DNA from 3 places in the Streptomyces sp. B3I8 genome. Region 3 is predicted to be linked to each of the others. Evidence: riboswitches for the same ligand, from Rfam matches in the RefSeq annotation. Region 3 holds a riboswitch; each other region holds the start of a gene.
The links. A riboswitch is a leader RNA that binds a small molecule or an ion and turns the genes downstream of it on or off. The one in region 3 is predicted to bind cobalamin.

Region 1 (3,268 bases), 800 kb from region 3:
CACGCCGTAGTGGTCGGGATGCAGCACGCCCCGGGCCGTACGGGTCTCCTCCCAGGCCGGCGCGGGCCCGTTGCGCTCGGCGAGGTCGGCGGAGGTCTCGTACGCGGCGAGCATGATCCGCTCGGCGACGCGGGTGGACAGGGCCTTCGCCGCGGGCGAGTCGAAGGGCAGGCGCAGTTGGAAGAAGACGTCCTGCAGGCCCATCACGCCCAGGCCGACCGGACGCCAGCGGGCGTTGGAGCGCCCGGCCTGCTCGGTCGGGTAGAAGTTGATGTCGACGACCCGGTCGAGGAAGGTGACGGCGGTGCGGACGGCGGCGTCCAGCCGCTCCCAGTCCATGTCGCCGCCCGCCCGGTTGACGAAGGCGCCGAGATTGACCGAGCCCAGGTTGCAGACCGCCGTCTCCCCGTCGTCCGTGACCTCGAGGATCTCCGTGCACAGATTGGAGGAGTGCACGACGTGGCCCGGGGTCGCGGTCTGGTTCGCCGTCCGGTTGGCGGTGTCCTTGAAGGTCATCCAACCGGTGCCGGTCGCCGCCAGGGTGCGCATCATGCGGCCGTACAGCTCGCGGGCGGGCAGCGTCCTGCGGGCGAGCCCGGCCTCCTCCGCCCCGCGGTAGGCCGCGTCGAACTCCTCGCCCCACAGGTCGACCAGTTCCGGTACGTCGGCGGGGGAGAACAGTGACCAGTCCGCGTCGGCCTCGACCCGGCGCATGAACTCGTCCGGGATCCAGTGCGCGAGGTTGAGGTTGTGGGTGCGGCGGGCGTCCTCGCCGGTGTTGTCGCGCAGTTCGAGGAACTCCTCGATGTCCGCGTGCCAGGTCTCCAGGTAGACCGCGGCCGCGCCCTTGCGCCGGCCGCCCTGGTTCACGGCGGCGACCGAGGCGTCCAGGGTCTTCAGGAACGGCACGATCCCGCCCGAGTGCCCGTTGGTGCCGCGGATCAGGGCGCCGCGGGAACGGATGCGCGAGTACGCGATGCCGATGCCGCCCGCGTGCTTGGAGAGGCGGGCGACCTGGTGGTAGCGGGCGTAGATCGAGTCCAGCTCGTCCTCGGGGGAGTCGAGGAGGAAGCAGGAGGACATCTGGGGGTGACGGGTCCCGGAGTTGAACAGGGTGGGGGAGGAGGGCAGGTACTCCAGGCGGCTCATCAGGCCGTGGAGCGCGGCCACTTCGTCGACGGCACGGTCCGTGCCGTCCGCGCGGGGACGGGCCCCCTCCTCGGTCTCGGCGAGCCCCGCGGCCACCCGCAGCAGGAAGTGCTGGGGCGTCTCGATCACCTTGCGGGTGACGGGGTGGCGCAGCAGATAGCGGGTGTACAGGGTGCGCAGGCCGAAGTAGCCGAAGCGGTCGTCGGCGTCGGGGTCGACGAGCGCGTCCAGCCGTGCGGCGTGGCGGCGGACGAACGCGGCGGTCCGGTCGGCGACGAGGCCCTCCCGGTGGCCGACGGCCACGGAGGAGGTGAACGACGTGACGCCCTGGGAGGCGGCCTCGGTACGGATGCCGAGCGTCAGCAGGCGGGCGGCCAGCCGGGAGTGGGCGGGGTCCTCGGAGATGAGGCCGGCGGCCGCCTCGGTCGCCAGTTCGCGCAGCTCGTCCTCGTCGGCGTGCCGGGAGCGGCCGCGCAGGGCCGCGGCGGCGACCCGGCCGGGGTCGGCGTCGGGGAGGTCGGCGGTCAGCGCGGTGAGGGTCCGCAGGAGGGCGGCGCCGGGACCGTCCGGACCGTCGGGGCTGTTCGAGCCGTCGAGGCCACCGGGTTCCTCGGTCGCGGGGGATGCCGGGGCCGGTCGGGCCGGGGCGGTGGTCATGGGTGCTCTCCCTCGTTCGGCACGGGCCATGACGAGGACAGGGAGCAACATGCCGGCGCGCGGGGTGCGCCGGGTCGCGTCCCCGGCCCACTCCACGAGGCCCGGACGTCAGGCACCCGGCCGGACGGCCGGGCGCGCTGCCGGCAGGTCCTCGGACTCGACCCCTACGCGCGAACGCGTGGCCACACCGTTGCGGGACAGCTCCGGATTCACACCGGATTCCCCTGCGTCGGCAGCGCTGCTGAGCATACATGTTGTGCCGGAGGGGTGGGGGAGGGCCCAGATGTTGTGTCGGGCGTGCTGCCGACCGAAGCCGACTCCCTCAGGCGGCCCGCGTGCGAAGGCCGTGGCCGCCCCTTACGGGCGGCCACGGCCTTCAGCGACGTGTTCGGCGGACTAGTGCGACGTCCCCGCCGTCGCCGGCGGCAGCTCCGGCTCGACGCCGGGGGCGCCGACGTCCACCGTGTAGTCGTCCGCCGTCGTCTCGTCGACGCCCTCCGGCGCCTTCACCGCCCGCAGGACGAACGTCAGCACCACCGTCACCACCGCGTTCAGCACGAACGCGGTGAGACCGATGTAGCCGATCTGCCCGATGCCGGGGATGTCGTCCGAGGACCCGCCGAAGTGCGCCTGCGTCGGCGAGGCCACCCCGTACGCGGCCAACGTGCCGTACACCATGCCGACCGCCCAGCCCGCCAGCAGCGCCCACCGGTGGAACCAGCGGGTGAACAGGCCGCCCACCAGCGCCGGGAACGTCTGCAGGATCCAGATGCCGCCGAGGAGCTGGAAGTTGATCGCCACCGTCTTGTCCATCGTCAGGACGAAGACGAGCGCGCCCACCTTCACCAGCAGCGAGACGAGCTTGGAGACCTGGGCCTCCTGCTTCGGCGTCGCGTCCGGCTTGATGAAGTCCCTGTAGATGTTGCGGGTGAAGAGGTTCGCCGCCGCGATCGACATGATCGCCGCGGGGACGAGCGCGCCGATCCCGATGGCCGCGAAGGCCACGCCCGCGAACCAGTCCGGGAACATGTTCTCGAAGAGCTGCGGAATGGCCAGCTGGCCGTTCTTCACGGTGATCCCGTCCGCGATCGCCATGAAGCCCAGCAGCGCCAGCAGACCCAGCATCAGCGAGTACAGCGGCAGGATCGTGGTGTTGCGCCGGATCACCTCACGGCTGCGCGAGGACAGCGTCGCCGTGATCGAGTGCGGGTACATGAACAGCGCCAGCGCCGAGCCGAGCGCGAGCGTGGCGTACGTCCACTGGCCGCCCGCGGCCGGGATCACGCCGCCCGCGCCGGCCTTGGCGAACTTCTCGCTCGCCGAGGCGAAGATGTCGTCGAAGCCGCCGAGCTTGATCGGGATGTAGATGATCGCGACCGCGATGACGATGTAGATGAGCGCGTCCTTGACGAACGCGATCAGCGCGGGGGCACGCAGTCCGGAGGAGTACGTGTACGCGGCC
Region 2 (3,268 bases), 4.1 Mb from region 3:
ACCGGCCGGTGAGTCCGTGCAGCATGTCGAGGCCGGGTTCGAGCAGCGAGACGTCGCCCCGGAACTTGTTGACGAGGAACCCGGCGACCAGCTCCTGGTCCGCGCGGGAGAGCAGGGCGACGGTGCCGAAGAAGGAGGCGAAGACCCCGCCCCGGTCGATGTCGCCGACGACGACCACGGGGAGCCTCGCGTTCCGCGCGATCCCCATGTTGACGATGTCGGTCCGGCGCAGATTGATCTCGGCCGGGCTGCCCGCGCCCTCGCAGATCACCGCGTCGTACGTGGCGCGCAGCTCGGCCAGGGAGTCGAGCACGGTGCCGAGCAACTCCCGCTGCCGCCCGCCGTGGTAGCCGCGGGCGCTCATCTCGCCGACCGGCCGGCCGAGCAGCACCACCTGGCTGCTCCGCTCGCCGCCCGGCTTGAGCAGCACGGGGTTCATCAGCGCGGTCGGCTCGATCCGGCAGGCCTGGGCCTGCATGGCCTGCGCCCGCCCGATCTCGGCGCCCTCACGCGTGACGAACGAGTTGAGGGACATGTTCTGCGCCTTGAACGGCGCGACCTTGACGCCGCGCCGCGCCAGCCACCGGCAGATCCCGGCGGTGACGACGCTCTTCCCGGCGTCGGAGGTGGTCCCGGCGACGAGCAGCCCGCCACCGGTCCGACGGTCGGTACCGCCGCTCATGATGTACGCCCCTTCGCCGTCGCCCTCGTGTGCGCGCCTGTGTTCGCGCTTGCGTTCGCCCGGCGGCTGCGGCTCCCGAACGCGAGCCGCACGCCCGCGCACACGCCCAGCGCGAGCCAGTTCACGCGCCGCGAGAGCCGCGCCGCACGCTCGATGTCCGCCACCCGCACGGCGCGCCCGGCGCCATTGAGCAGCGGACGGTGCTCCACGCGCCCTCCGTACGACAACGTGCCGCCCAGCCGCACCCCGAGCGCCCCCGCGAAGGAGGCCTCGACGGGACCGGCGTTGGGGCTCGGATGCCGGCCCGCGTCCGCCCGCCAGGCCCGTACCGCACCCCGGGGGTCCGGACCGGCGACGGCCGCGAGGACGGCGGTGAGCCGCGCCCCCGGTGCACCGGCCAGGTCGTCCAGCCGCGCGGAGGCCCACCCGTACCGCAGATGACGGGGGGAACGGTGACCGACCATGGCGTCCAGCGTGTTGACGGCCCGGAAGCCGAGCAGTCCCGGCACACCGGCGACGGCACCCCATACGAGGGCGCCCACGACGGCGTCGGAGGTGTTCTCGGCGACGGACTCGACGACGGCCCGCGCGATTCCGTCGGCGTCCAGCGCCTGCGGGTCGCGCCCGCACAGGTGCGGCAGCCGCGCCCGGGCGGCGTCCACGTCACCGGCCTCCAGCGCCCGCCCCACCGCCCGCGCCTCCCGCACGAGCGAAGTGCCGCCGACGACGGCCCAGGTGGCGGTCGCGGTCAGGGCGACGGAGGCGACGGGGGAGCGGCGTACGGCGCGCGCGGCGAGGGCTCCGAGCGCGGTGGCGCCACCGGCGCACACCAGGGTGTGCAGCGCGCCCCGGCCTCGGTGATCACGCCACAGCGCACGCTCCACGGCTGCCGCGGCCCGCCCGAACACGGCGACGGGATGCCCGCGGCGCGGATCGCCGAGGAGCAGGTCGCCGAGGAGGCCGGCAGTGGCGCCGTACGCGTAGAGGCGTTCGGCACCCACGGGGTCAACCGGCCGTGGGATCGGTCAGGGTGTCGCTGATGAACCTCGGTCGGCAGCCGCGCATGGCGAAGTGTCCTCACTCAGGGTGTCCACGCCCTGGTTCGACGAGACCGGCGGTGAGAGTTCCTGGCTCCCGGGGATGTCTACCCCGGTGACAGTGGCGGGACCGCGCCGGATTCGCACCGGCTTCCTCTCCTGCCGCCGTATTGGCTTCGGCAGTTCACCACGCCCCCCGACACCAGTCAACCTGGCCCTGACCTGCTGTGCGGAGTCCCACACGTACGCCGGCGCCCGTCCCGGGGGCATGCGAAGGGGGGTGGGGACGAAAACCGCCCCCACCCCCCTCACGTCGTCGCGCCATCACGCTCGCGGGGTCACATGGTCACGTGGTCACGTGGGTTCACGGTCCGTCAGGCCACGATCAGTTGGATGCCGTACGCGACCGCGGCCGCACACGCGGCGAAGCACGCGTACGCCCCCGTGGTGGCGAGCACTGCGCTCCCGCCCCGCGCGGACTCCTTCTTGGTGAGTCCCACGATGCCGAGCGTGAACAGACCCACCAGTCCCACCGTCACCACGAGAGAGACCCCGAACACTGATCCGAGCGCTACCCAGTCGATCTTCATGATGTCCGTTCCTCACACCGCGGCGGGACGAGTCGGTTCCGCCGCGGACCCGGTGTCCGGAGCGGGAATGGTGGTCTGCAACCCCGTGGCCACCGTGCCGCCGGCGGCCGTGGCGACGGCAGGTGCGGCGGCGACAGCCGTGCCGACGACGGTCGCCCCGGCGCCGTCCGCGGCGATGATCGGGCCCGCCGGCGGCGGCGCCACCGCGGCGATGGCCGCGGTCACGACGCCCGGCGACTCGACGTCGACGTCTGCGACGGAGTCCAGGTCATTGACGTTGTCCACGGTCACCGGCTTGCGGCGGGACAGCACCCAGATCGTCCCCGCCCCCGCGAGCAGCAGCGCGCCGGTCACGACCGTGCCCCACGTGCCCTGCTTGGTGAGCAGTTCCGCCCCGGCGCCGACCAGTCCCGCCGCGGGCAGCGTCAGGCACCAGGCGACGACCATGCGGGTCGCGGTGGACCAGCGGACCACCGCGCCCCGGCGGCCGAGTCCGGAGCCCATCACCGCGCCGGAGCAGACCTGGGTGGTGGAGAGCGAGAAGCCGATGTGGGAGGAGGCGAGGATCGCCGTCGCCGCACTGGTCTGCGCGGCGAATCCCTGCGGCGGCGCCAGGTCGGTCAGCCCCTTGCCGAGGGTCCGGATGATCCGCCAGCCGCCCAGGTAGGTGCCGAGCGCTATGGCCGTGCCCGCCGAGAAGATCACCCACATCGGCGGGTTGGAACCGGGGGAGAGGACGCCGCCGGTGACCAGGGCGAGGGTGATGATGCCCATGGTCTTCTGCGCGTCGTTGGTGCCGTGCGCGAGGGAGACCAGGCCGGCCGAGGCGATCTGCCCGGCCCGGTACCCCTTCGCGGTGGCCTTCTCGTCGGCCCGATTGCCGATGGCGTACGTCAGCCGGGTCGCCAGCATCGCGGCGAGACCGGCCACGACCGGCGCGGCGACCGCGGGAAGGAGGA
Region 3 (3,268 bases):
GTGAAGCGGTGCAGGGGGAGGCTGACGCGGCGGTGCCCGGCGTAGGCGGAGAGGTTGAGTTCGGTGAGGTGGGGGCGGAGGGTGGCGGGGGTCCGCGCGGGGACGGGGTCGGCCCGGGTGCCTGCGGGCGGTGGGGGCGCGTGCATGCGGGGACCGTAGACGGCGGCGCGGCTGGCGAACCGTTCCGCTGCGAAGGGCTTCGCACGAACGGGGTACGGAACGGGATCGGTTGCCGGACTGCCGGACTGCCGTGCTGCCGTGCCGATGGGATGCCGGGGCGCGGAGGCGGGGACGGCCCCGCACGCTCAACTCGGCCGCGCGGCCCCCGTATGGGACGGAGTGACCTCCGTGTCGGGCGGGGTCAGCAGAAAGACGTTCTTGTCCACGCGGTGCATGCCGCTGGTCAGGCCGAAGACGACGCCCGTGCTGAAGTCGAGGACGCGCTTGGCGACCTCCGTCTCCGCGTTGGTGAGGTCGAGGAGGACCGGGACCCCGGCCATCAGTGTCTCGGCGACGTCGCGGGCGTCCGCGAACACGTTGACCCGTAGGACGACGAACCTGCGCCTGGCCTCCGTCTCGGCCTCGGCGTAGGCCCGGTGGTCGTAGGAGCGGTGGTCCACCGCCGACGGCCAGGAGTCCCGGCCACGCAGCGGCACGACCTGGGCGAGCCCCTCCCATTGTTCGTCGGTGACATCGTGGCTGTTCACCGGCCCTCCCCGTCGGCTCGCACTGGTCGTCTGCACGGGGCATATTCTTACGTATCGTCACCCGATCGGCCGAACGCGACACGGTCCGCGACGCCTCTGGTGCAGGCACCCGCCCGCCACGGCGGGGTATTTCAGGTGGTTCTGACCAGTTTCAACAGCTCCAGCATGACCGGGTCGATCACCCGGTAGCGCACGATCCGCCCCTGCCGCTCCCCCGCCACCACCTCCGCCGTCCGCAGCAGCCGCAGCGCCTGCGAGACCGCCGGGTCGTTCATGCCGGTGGCGATGGCGAGGTCGGAGACGGCGAGCGGGCCCGTCCGGTCCAGCGCCAGCAGGAGGGAGAGCCGACCGGGGTCGGCGAGCAGGGAGAAGCGGTCGGCCCAGGCGCGTACGGCCTCCGGCTCACCGATGGCGGCGATGGCGTCGCACACCCGGTGGCCGTCGATGGTGCGCCGGTCCGCACGGTCGGCGGGGACGAGATGCATGCGGGCATTGTTCCAGGCGGACGGCGGACCGCGGCCGGTTCCGCGCTTTCGGTCCGCCGGTTCCGCGCTTTCCGGCCGAGGAAGGCCGGGGACGGACCTGGCAGGTGATTCGCCGCACCCGCCACCGCACCCGCAACACCTGCGCAGATATGCAGTCTTGCAGGTGATGACGGACGGGCCCTATGGTGGCCGGGCCGTGGTGTTCGGGAAGACCGGTGCAGGCCCCCTCGGGGGTCGAGTCCGGAGCGGCCCTCGCCACTGTGATCGGGGAGTTCCCGTCCCTGCCGCCCCCGGGCGGCGCCACTGGCCGTGCGTACGCGTGGCTGGGAAGGTTGGGGCGGGCGCGTCGACCCGTCAGCCAGGAGACCGGCCACGGCATCTCACGAAGTGATCCACGAGGTGCTGGAGCGTGACCGAATGACCCTGCCCGCGCGCCCTTCCGCGCATTCCTCCACGACCCCCGCGACCCCCGGGGCCACCGCCGCCCCCACCGGTTCCTTCCGCTGGCGGCGCGAGGACACCGTCCGTACCGCCGGGCTGCTGGCGGTGATCCTGGCCCTGCACGTGGTGGCGTTCGGGGTGCTGTTCCTGCTGGTGGTGCCCGAGCACTACGAGGTCGGCTCCAAGGCCTTCGGCATCGGACTCGGCATCACCGCCTACACGCTGGGCATGCGGCACGCCTTCGACGCCGACCACATCGCGGCCATCGACAACACCACCCGCAAGCTCATGGCCGACGGCAAGCGCCCGGTGTCGGTCGGGTTCTGGTTCGCGCTGGGGCACTCCAGCGTGGTGGTGGTCATGGCCGCGCTGGTGGCCGGCGGCACGGCGCTCGCGGGCACGCTGCTCAACGAGGGCTCGCGCACGCACCAGACGCTCGGCGTCGTCGGCACCACCGTCTCGGGCGGCTTCCTGTATCTGATCGCCGCGCTGAACCTGGTCGCGCTGCTCGGCATCCTGCGGGTGTTCCGGGCGATGCGGGCGGGAACGTACGACGAGGCGGAGCTGGAGGCGCACCTGGACTCGCGCGGCTTCATGAACCGGATCCTGGGCCGCCTCACCCGCTCCGTCAGCCGCCCCGGGCAGATGTTCCCGCTCGGTTTCCTCTTCGGGCTCGGCTTCGACACCGCGACCGAGGTGACGCTGATGGTGATGGCGGGCAGCGGCGCGGCGGCCGGACTGCCCTGGTACGCGGTCCTGTGCCTGCCGCTGCTGTTCGCCGCCGGGATGAGCCTGTTCGACACGCTGGACGGCACGTTCATGAACTTCGCCTACCAGTGGGCGTTCGCCAACCCCGTGCGCAAGGTGTTCTACAACCTCACGATCACCGGGCTGTCGATCGCCGTCGCCTTCCTGATCGGCACGATCGAACTGGTCGGCGTCCTGCACGAGAAGCTCGACCTGACGGACTCCGTGACCGGCTGGATCGCCGGTCTGGACCTCGACAACGTCGGATACGTCATCGCCGGGCTGTTCGTGGTGGTGTGGGCACTGGCCCTCACCTACTGGCGCCTGGCCCGGGTCGAACAGCGCTGGTCACCGCGGACCGCCGACGGCAACTGAGGGCTCACCTCTCACCGGGGGGCACGGCCGGCCTGGCCGGGCGTGCGCCCCGGCGAGGAGTGCCGGCGCCGGGTTCGGGATCTTGTACGGACGTCGGGGGCGCGCTCGCTCGCGTCCACGCGGTGGAACCACGGCCCGGCGCTGATCCTCTGCTCCCACGCGGGCGCACATGCCACCTTGCTCCACTGACTGTGTTCGCTCCTGCTGGCTACATGGGGATTCATGGCTGGCAGGTGCGGCGTTATGATCAGAGTGGCCATGAGGTGTGACGCCCAGGCAATGGGAGACCTTCAGTGATGATCCGTACGTCCCGCCGTGCCCGTCGACGGATGCTCGCCGGGGTCGGTGTCGCCGCCGTGTTGGTGACGGCCGGCGCATGTTCGTCCGACTCCGGCGGCTCCGACGACGCGAGCGCCTCCGGCGGCGGCCCGGCGAAGCCCTCCGGGACCGTGACCGTGTTCGCGGCGGCCTCGCTGCAGGAGAGCTTCACCGCGCTGGGGAAGAAGTTCGAGA

Region 1: linked by a shared signal. The riboswitch ahead of QFZ64_RS23170 (ribonucleoside-diphosphate reductase subunit alpha) and the one ahead of QFZ64_RS26565 (HoxN/HupN/NixA family nickel/cobalt transporter) in region 3 are both predicted to bind cobalamin.
Region 2: linked by a shared signal. The riboswitch ahead of QFZ64_RS08665 (cobalamin biosynthesis protein) and the one ahead of QFZ64_RS26565 (HoxN/HupN/NixA family nickel/cobalt transporter) in region 3 are both predicted to bind cobalamin.

What each region holds. Positions count from the first base shown of each region.
Region 1 is NZ_JAUSYN010000002.1:4,705,672-4,708,939, forward strand. It holds gene QFZ64_RS23170 (ribonucleoside-diphosphate reductase subunit alpha) at 1-1,806, opposite strand, end outside; cobalamin riboswitch at 1,931-2,067, opposite strand; gene mctP (monocarboxylate uptake permease MctP) at 2,203-3,268, opposite strand, start outside.
Region 2 is NZ_JAUSYN010000002.1:1,428,911-1,432,178, reverse strand. It holds gene QFZ64_RS08670 (cobyric acid synthase) at 1-682, opposite strand, end outside; gene QFZ64_RS08665 (cobalamin biosynthesis protein) at 679-1,683, opposite strand; cobalamin riboswitch at 1,783-1,924, opposite strand; gene QFZ64_RS08660 (hypothetical protein) at 2,094-2,309, opposite strand; gene QFZ64_RS08655 (inorganic phosphate transporter) at 2,322-3,268, opposite strand, start outside.
Region 3 is NZ_JAUSYN010000002.1:5,507,949-5,511,216, reverse strand. It holds gene QFZ64_RS26580 (ATP-binding protein) at 1-146, opposite strand, end outside; gene QFZ64_RS26575 (cell division protein SepF) at 306-707, opposite strand; gene QFZ64_RS26570 (metalloregulator ArsR/SmtB family transcription factor) at 839-1,192, opposite strand; cobalamin riboswitch at 1,373-1,582, shown strand; gene QFZ64_RS26565 (HoxN/HupN/NixA family nickel/cobalt transporter) at 1,610-2,755, shown strand; gene modA (molybdate ABC transporter substrate-binding protein) at 3,052-3,268, shown strand, end outside.